DNA from 4 places in the Paenibacillus sp. ALE2 genome. Region 3 is predicted to be linked to each of the others. Evidence: riboswitches for the same ligand, from Rfam matches in the RefSeq annotation. Region 3 holds a riboswitch; each other region holds the start of a gene.
The links. Region 3 has a riboswitch for cyclic di-AMP ahead of ACXHJ1_RS06610 (3D domain-containing protein). Riboswitches for the same ligand answer to the same signal wherever they lie in the genome.
Positions count from the first base shown of each region.

Region 1 (2,202 bases), 1.5 Mb from region 3:
GCTTTAATAAAATCTTGAAAAAAATTACCCAGCCCTTCACCGCGCCGCGTCAATCCCCTCATAAAAGCCGCAGCAACCGAAAACCCCGAAGCAGCCGAAGTAAACATCATCATCGTGACGAACGCCATCTGTGTCAGATACGTAAGCCCGCTTTCTCCGCTATAATGTTGGAGATTCGTATTGGTCATAAAGCTGATTACCGTATTAAAGGCCAATGATGCTTCCATATTACTGTTCCCAACCGGATTGCCCGGGAGTATAGCCTGCAAGCGCAATAGCAGGTAGCTGATCCCCACAAGCACCACATTGGTTGCAATGAAACTCATAGCGTACGTCGTCCAATGCATGCTGTCCTGTTTCTTCAAGCCTACAGCCTTATAAATCAGCTTTTCCGTTCCACCAAAAATCCGATCCGTCCGATTCGGTTCATTCGAGAATACGTGATACATATAGGTGCCCATCGGCTTTACCAAGAGCAACAATATGATGATCACAATCCCAATTTGCAGTAGCTCCATCCTCTATTCCTCCTTAAAATGCTCCTGCATTTGGAACAACAGACCTGATTCAGACCATCCATTGAGTGCACACGTTTGCGAAAATCTGCATCTCTGATGCTGCATTCTTGATCTGCTGTTCCCGCCTGCTCGATCCTATAGTTGACTAGAATTTTTCAGGATTCAGGAGTGCATAGATTAAATACACGAACACAATAGCCGTAAGTCCTAGCACAACGATCATCCTCTTCGCCCTCCTTTTGAGGTCTGTGCATCACACCAGCGTACAAACAGCAGTATCACTCCATAACTCACAGCCATTACGAGCAGCATGTATAAATCCATCATGTTCATACCCTCCGTATCGCTTTTCAGATCTTTATTTCCGATTCCATCATAAAATCACAAAGCAGCTATGTTATAAGTGCTTATCCGTTCAGCAGGAAACCCACCTCTCCGTTCAATGTGTAGATCACATGGTCCGCTCCCAATCCCCGATAAATTCCTTGTGGATTACAGCCGTGCGTAATAACATAGATCAATTCTGATGTTAGTGGCCGACATATTTGCAGGAAACGGCAAGTTAGATTCAAGCTGTTTTCGAACAAATACACACTACCAATTTCTTTTTTAGGAAAATTCCATTTTCCCGCTTGCATCGTATTGATGCGCACAATGTGCTCTACACCCATTTTTTTGAGCTGTCGTTCCTCCTGGGTGCTATTTGTGAGAACTGCAAACGCCAATTTTTTGAACATAAGCAATTTCACAAAACTTCTGCCCGCTTCATTCGGTGCAGTGACAATAATTAACCGACCTTCCATCAGTAGCTCCTCTCCCGGTATAAAAAGACAACAAAAAGAAGCCGAAGGAAAAAGGCTTCCTCCGGCTTCATACATTCCATGATAAAATAAACCATGGCTGCACACGGCGGTTTGTTGCCTCTCCCTGTACGCTTACGAGGTTAGCTGTCGGATTCGGACGTGAGAGTCGCCCTATTTACGGCACTTGGCCGGAAAATTCACCCCATGAGACACACGGCTTGCAAAGCCGTATATACTCGTTGGTTCCCCCGCTTTTGCAACTGCAAAATTCAGCGCTTTAGACAATTCGTTGTTGCTTCATTGTTGTTAATTTGAAATTACGTCTTGAATCATACACCCGTGCAAGGAAGACTGTAAAGCTCAACGGCAAGGCTATAAATCACCCTTTAGAGCATAGAAGATTAAGGATAACGCTTACAACCAACCTATGCTTCTCGTATCTCTCTAAAACTCTGTATTTCACCCCTTTTTGAAAATGAAAGGCATGTCAATATTGGCGTAGGGTATGGTACGGTTGCCCTTTATTTATAAAAAAGAAAGAAAATGCGCTATATGTACTAGATAATTATCGAATGAAGCCTTTTTTATGAGAAGAAACACCTCAATTTGCTCCATTTGAAGTGCGATTTACCGTTTTGAACAAAAGACGATTTTACAATGCACAATGTCTGTAGACTCTTCTGGACTTGCAACCCCTTGTTGAATTGTTCACAATTTAATTGTAAAATATTTAATTAGGAGGGATATCATGAGCGTATATAAATATGATGCACAGACCCTACAAGGGGCACAAATTCCGTTATCCACATACGAAGGGAAAGTTCTTCTTATCGTGAATACTGCCAGCAAATGTGGGTTAACCCCCCAGTACAAGGCGCTAC
Region 1 covers NZ_CM134213.1:43,957-46,158, forward strand. The annotation lists gene kdpA (potassium-transporting ATPase subunit KdpA) at 1-518, opposite strand, end outside; gene kdpF (K(+)-transporting ATPase subunit F) at 664-741, opposite strand; gene ACXHJ1_RS00210 (hypothetical protein) at 926-1,321, opposite strand; cyclic di-AMP (ydaO/yuaA leader) riboswitch at 1,435-1,606, opposite strand; gene ACXHJ1_RS00215 (glutathione peroxidase) at 2,070-2,202, shown strand, end outside.
Region 1: linked by a shared signal. The riboswitch ahead of ACXHJ1_RS00210 (hypothetical protein) and the one ahead of ACXHJ1_RS06610 (3D domain-containing protein) in region 3 are both predicted to bind cyclic di-AMP.

Region 2 (2,202 bases), 1.2 Mb from region 3:
TTTTCCATGTACGATCGTACGCTTGAAGCAGTTTTTCTCTGGATAAATAACCGTACAAATCTGTTTCAGCCTGATAGGTCACGACAGGCTTCTCTGGCTGTGATTCCGTATAGCCCAGCTCGGAACGGGCAAAGTCCAAGGCGTGTACGATCGCTTCTTGTTTGCTGATGACCTTTGCATTCATCAATGATTCCGGACTTGGATTGCTAAGCGAGGGAATAAGCAATTGAAAGATAAAAAAGCAAATCAGGCCAACCCCGCCCAGCAAGCCTAATTTTTTGAAGTTGGCCGTGAGCACGACCGGTTTCCCGATAGGATTCATGAGTTTCCTCCTTAATCTGTAAATAAGAACATCCATTAAAGATATCATACTGCACAGGTTCCCGCCAACAGACCAGCGATATTCATGAAAACAGAGTGAAAGCACTTTAAAGTTTTAATAAAATTAGATAAGCTGTGATTAAGCGATGCCCAATCGCAAATTAAAGCCAATTTCACGTTTTTTCGGCGAAATCGGTTTTGTGATCTGGATAGAGAAGGATTATAATCTTGAGGCAATGCCTATGAAATATATGGGTAATGACATACATTTAAGCCGAATTTCTGTGAGAAAACGGGGGAACCATGTTACTGGGGGGAATTTTACAGCCGATCCTGATGGATCGGAAGTGTAAATAGGGCATACTGTGCTGCCCGAATCCGTCAGCTAACCTCGTAGGCTGTGGGCAGGAACCAAGTCAGGCACTCGGTTTTCCGGTGTCTTTTTTTGTGTGTATAAGTGTGAATAAAAGTTTGCTGAGTTAAGGACGCTGCGCGTTCCATTTGATCTTCCAATCGCTGTTGCCACTGAATTTTTTTTGATTTTCTAGACCTTGATAAGGGTAAAATTCAGAGTCAAAGGCGAGCGCTATCGCTTCTCCAGATTCAAATGGACCGCTTCGCTGCTGCCCGCCTTAAAGTCATCAAACGTTCCATGAGGTAGTTACGTATAAAGTGTAGTGAGTATTGAAAGGCAAAAGTATCCCGCTTTGCGGATACTTTTCTGATTTATAAAAGAAACTGAAAAGAATTGGTGATTTTATGAGCTGAGCGTTCTCCATGCTCATAGTTCACCAAGGAGGAGAAGTGATGAATAAATGAATCCCAATGCAAGCTGGCTTCGGCTTTCTCCACCGCAAATATTCGTTGCAGGCTTTGCCATTATCATTCTAATAGGTAGTTTATTGTTAATGCTGCCCATCTCTAATACAACAGGAAAACCACTCGCGTTTATAGACGCTTTGTTTACTGCCGCTTCCGCGACCTGTGTAACTGGGCTTGTCGTTAAGGATACAGGGCTCTTTTTTACAACCTTTGGTCAAATTGTCATCGTTGCGCTGATTCAGATTGGCGGACTTGGCTTTATGACTATGGCTACCTTGATCGCGCTGGTGTTCAAGCGTCGGATTTCCTTGCGGGAGCGCCTTATTTTGCAAGAAGCGATGAATCAGACCTCTGTCGAAGGAATTGTCGGATTGATCCGCAAGGTGCTATGGTACTCGCTGATGATTGAGGGCGTATGTGCAGCTATTTTTTCGATTCGCTGGTCATTTGATATGCCTGTCGGCAGGGCGATTTATTTTGGGATCTGGCATGCCATTTCCATGTTTAATAACGCTGGTTTTGATTTGTTCGGTGAATTTCGCAGCCTGACAGGTTATGTATATGATCCGATTGTTAATTTTACAGCCATGTTTCTCATTATTTCGGGTGGTATTGGTTTTGTAGTGATGTCTGACCTGGCAGATTATCGCAAGCGTAAGAGACTGTCCTTGCATACCAAGGTGGTACTCAGCATGACAGCTGCTCTGATTGTCGTCGGGACGCTTGTCATTTTTGTATTTGAGTTTACGAATCCGAAGACGCTTGGCTCGCTTGATTGGGGTGGTAAACTGCTGGGTTCTTTATTCCAGTCCGTTACCCCTCGCACCGCAGGTGCCAACACGCTGGACATTGCAGGCTTGCGGCAGGCTACGCAGTTTTTTATCATCATACTCATGTTTATTGGGGCTTCGCCTGGCTCCACTGGAGGCGGGATTAAGACCACTACATTTGCTCTGCTCATTGGAGCGGTGTTTTCGATGCTGCGGGGACGGGAAGACATTGTGCTGTTCCGGTACCGACTTGCGCAGGCACGCATTTATAAGGCTTTGACTATTACCT
Region 2 covers NZ_CM134213.1:2,774,910-2,777,111, forward strand. The annotation lists gene ACXHJ1_RS12080 (CPBP family intramembrane glutamic endopeptidase) at 1-322, opposite strand, end outside; cyclic di-AMP (ydaO/yuaA leader) riboswitch at 584-736, shown strand; gene ACXHJ1_RS12085 (TrkH family potassium uptake protein) at 1,137-2,202, shown strand, end outside.
Region 2: linked by a shared signal. The riboswitch ahead of ACXHJ1_RS12085 (TrkH family potassium uptake protein) and the one ahead of ACXHJ1_RS06610 (3D domain-containing protein) in region 3 are both predicted to bind cyclic di-AMP.

Region 3 (2,202 bases):
AAAAGGCGAGCGAGATTGGCGGAGTCATGCACTCCTTTTCTGGGAGCTGGGAGACCGCTAAAATGGTGCTTGATATGGGCTTTCACCTTTCCTTTGGCGGGCCCATAACGTTCAAAAATGCCAAGCAGCCAAAAGAGGTACTGGCCCAGGTTCCGCTGGATCGTCTGCTGATTGAAACGGACGCGCCATACTTGACGCCTCATCCGTTTCGTGGGAAGCGAAATGAGTCGGCCCATGTGAGATTGGTGGCAGAGGCAGCTGCCCAAATTAAGGGAATTACGGTGGAGGAATTGGTATCCATTACGACCCGAAATGCTTTGGAACGATTTGACATTCAGTGAAAAAGCGAAGAAATCAATCAAAATAAAGAGATAGACGGAGCTAATTATGATTTTGTTGCAGGAAACTCAAGAATATTACAATTTTTTAACCGAATATTTTAAAAAATGTACTTGAAACCTGCTTTACAACATGCATGGAAACAGGATATCATCTTTTCAGTGAATTGTTGTTGAGTGTAAACATCAACAAATCATTTCATGAACCAGTCTCGCTGAGTCCCTTTTGCAGGGAACGGGGGAACCGATATGGCTTACAGTACGTCCGGCGTATGTGCAAGAGAGAATGTCTCTTCAGCAGCCGGCTCAACCGAAATTCATTTCCCGAATGGGATGAACAGGTAGAGAAGCCGTATTTCGATTTCTTTCTGGGTCTTCGGGGTGAATGTGAAGGCGACCGCCATGAGCGGTTGACCTAAGCTAGGGCGACTCTCTACGTCCGAACCCGACAGCTAACCCCGTAAGCGTAACAAGAGAGAAGCCATCTCGTGCATGAGTTTTCCCGCATATTCACACATGTCGGAAGCCACGAAAGAGCTCTCTAGTCTCTTTCTTTGGCTTTTTTTGTTGTGAATAAAAGAAAATCTGTCATCATACTGTGGTTAAACAGGGGAGGACAGCATGCCGCGAAGACGGGTACATGGTGCAGGACAGTCGCAGTACGGGCTTGTCTTGTAGAAAATCTGTTATAGTCACGTCAACGATCAACTATGTCTTACTCCAGACGGCGGGCTATGTAAGGAGGACGGAGGAAATGGGCATTTTCCGAAAAGAGGAGACCCATGAGTCACGCTCATCCAGCATGTCTTACGTATTACGTTGGAAGCAAGAGAATGTGCGCCAGGCTGCTTTGGTTGCTATTTTTCTAATCGCACTAACGATTATGATTTCAATTCTGATGTACACGCAATCTAAAAAACAAGTCTTTTTTGTCATCGATGGTAAGGCATCTGCGGTAGAAACCCGGGAATCCAAGCTCCAAGATTTGCTCAATGAGCATTCTATTTCACTTCAGCCGCATGATACAATTTCCATGCCGCTAAATGGGGCAGTTCAGGATGGGGATCGCGTAGTCATTAAACGTGCCAATCAGGTTAAAGTATCCTCAGGCAATAAGACGAAAAAGCTGTACACAACAGAAAATACAGTAGAGGGTGCCATTCGCACTTCGGGCTATAAATTATCATCAACGGATAAAGTTTACCCTGCGTTGGATGCCTCTGTTTCAGCTAACATGGACATAAAAATCGTCCGTGTGAAGAAACAGCAGGTCGAACAGAAAAAACAAGTGCCTTATCAGGTCATCAAAACGGCAGATCCAAGTCTCTATAAAGGCGATAATCGAGTCATTCAAAGTGGCAAATCGGGTGTGGTAGTCCAGCATGTTCAAAAGGTATACCATGATGGAAAATTGGTATCCAAACAGCTGGTCAACAAGGAAGTCGCACAGAATCGTGTGGATAAGGTAATTGCGGTAGGAACGAAGAAGAAACCGGTCGTTCTAGCTGCTTCCATCGGCCCTAAAGATGCGGTTAAGGCTACAAAGGTTAGTTCGGGCAGTGCTGTCCGTAAAGCAGGTATTAATTTTAATTATAGAAAAGTTTTACAAAATGTCTCCATGACGGCGTATTCCGCACAGGAGCCAGGTATCGGTACACGTACCGCCTCCGGCACGCGTGTCACGGAAGGACGCACCATCGCTGTCGATCCGAGTGTAATTCCAATCGGGTGGTGGGTGTATATTGAAGGGGTGGGCTTCCGCCGTGCGGAGGATACCGGTGGCGCGATTAAAGGCCACAAAATCGATGTGTATTATGAGAGTTTGAGCCGGGCCAACCAATTTGGTCGTAAGCACGGTAAAACC
Region 3 covers NZ_CM134213.1:1,553,048-1,555,249, reverse strand. The annotation lists gene ACXHJ1_RS06615 (TatD family hydrolase) at 1-341, shown strand, start outside; cyclic di-AMP (ydaO/yuaA leader) riboswitch at 542-821, shown strand; gene ACXHJ1_RS06610 (3D domain-containing protein) at 1,093-2,202, shown strand, end outside.

Region 4 (2,202 bases), 2.7 Mb from region 3:
ACGAGGCAAAGCGATGCGTCACGTTATTTTACCGCAAGCATTTAAATCTATATTGCCTGCTATTGGTAATGAGTTCATTACGATCATTAAAGAATCTTCTATTATTTCGACCATTGGGATGGTGGACATTATGTATCAAGCCCAGGTCATTAAGAATATTACCTACGAAGGCTTAAGTCCGTTCGTAATCGCAGCCGCTATTTATTTTGTAATGACATTCAGCTTATCTAAGCTGTTGGGTTTATGGGAAAGGAAGTTGAGAGCCAGTGATCACCGTTAAACAACTGCGTAAATCATTCGGTAAGAATGAAATTTTAAAAGGCATTGATATAGATATCGCCAAAGGTGAAGTAGTCGTCATTATCGGCCCGAGTGGTTCGGGGAAAAGTACGTTTTTGCGTTGTATGAATCTGTTGGAACAGCCAACAGAAGGGGAAATCTTGTTTGAGGGTGAGCCGATTACGGCCCGTGGTCATAATATTAATGCGACTCGAGAGAAGATGGGGATGGTTTTCCAACATTTCAATCTGTTTCCGCATAAAACAATACTGCAGAATCTGACGCTTGCACCAACGCAGGTGAAGAAGCAATCGGGGAAAGAAGCGGAGAAAATTGCGTTGGAGCTCCTGCGGACCGTGGGTCTTGAGGATAAGAAGAATACCTACCCGAACCAGTTATCTGGCGGTCAAAAGCAACGTATAGCGATAGCACGTGCTCTGGCTATGCAGCCGCACGTAATGCTGTTTGATGAGCCTACTTCAGCTCTGGACCCTGAAATGGTTGGAGAGGTTCTAGATGTAATGAAGAAGCTCGCTGAAGGCGGCATGACGATGGTGATCGTGACGCACGAAATGGGCTTTGCCCGTGAAGTAGGGGATCGGATCATCTTTATGGACAACGGCCAAATTATAGAGCAAGGCACGCCTGAGCAAGTTTTTGGTACTCCAAGCCATGATCGTACTCGTGACTTTCTTGCTAAAGTACTGTAAGAAAATGCTTTTATAAAATATTGACATAGCCCTTCTCGTGACGATGGTTCACGGAGGGCTTTTCTTTTTTTGTCACCATATCTCCATATTTTCGTAACAAAAAACGGATTCTTAATGACAAAATTGTAATGAGTGTAGTATGATGTTCAAGGTTCCCAACATTTTCATGCAGATAAGGTTACAAAATTGTGATATTATGCAGTAAGCCAAAACTTACCGAGGCAGCACTTATGATAATAAATACTCAGGTGCTGGACTCAAACTATGGGAAGTGCGGGGGACGTAACAACGGCCATTGTTCCAATACATCATAAAAAGTATGGAATATGACCTAGGGGTGAATTGCGCAAGCATAGGGCTTCTCCTGAGCCCGAATCCGACAGCTAACCTCGCAGGCACAACAGAGGAGGTACATATCTTTGAAACACTTAAAACATATTGGAAAAACCATGAAATTTGCGGTGCTTGCCGCAGCGATTGCAGGATTGGCACAGACAGCTGGAGTAGCAAATGCTGCTTCGCTTCATACTGCCAAAGAAGGCGATACTTTCTTTTTGCTTGCTCAACGTTATGGGGTATCGGTAGATGACTTGACGAAGGCTAACCCGGATATTGCGTCCAACAACATATATGCAGGTCTACAAATTAAAGTGCCAGACGAAAAAAGTGTGAAGGCGGCTTCGGATTCGAAACCACAGCTACTTACGGAGAAAGCACCAGCGAATGAGAGGCCAACAATTGAAGCATGGGGCAAAACATTCAATTACAGTAAAGTTGTTGATGTTAAAGCAACAGCATATTCAGCCGCAGCTGATGAAAATGGCAAATGGGGTGCAGTCGATTACTACGGTAATCCGCTTAAACTGGGTACAATTGCAGTAGACCCGAAAGTCATTCCTATGGGAACAAAGGTGCTAGTTACAGGCTATTCCCATCCCGGCTTGCCAGACCATTCTTTTGTAGCCGTTGCCCGTGATCAGGGCAGCGCTATTACCGGAAAGCGGATTGATATCTTTATCCCTGGCAACAAATCATTCGTGAACGACTTCGGCTTCCAAAATGTGAAACTGTACGTTATTGATAAATAGCATTGTGCATATATTTGATTTCATTAAACATAATATATATTATGTAAACTTAATATTATAGCACACAACATATAACTGGGACGACTTCTTATCAGTACGGTCGTTTATCGCTAAAAAAGGCTGTC
Region 4 covers NZ_CM134213.1:4,270,377-4,272,578, forward strand. The annotation lists gene ACXHJ1_RS18725 (ABC transporter substrate-binding protein/permease) at 1-280, shown strand, start outside; gene ACXHJ1_RS18730 (amino acid ABC transporter ATP-binding protein) at 267-989, shown strand; cyclic di-AMP (ydaO/yuaA leader) riboswitch at 1,229-1,402, shown strand; gene ACXHJ1_RS18735 (3D domain-containing protein) at 1,409-2,077, shown strand.
Region 4: linked by a shared signal. The riboswitch ahead of ACXHJ1_RS18735 (3D domain-containing protein) and the one ahead of ACXHJ1_RS06610 (3D domain-containing protein) in region 3 are both predicted to bind cyclic di-AMP.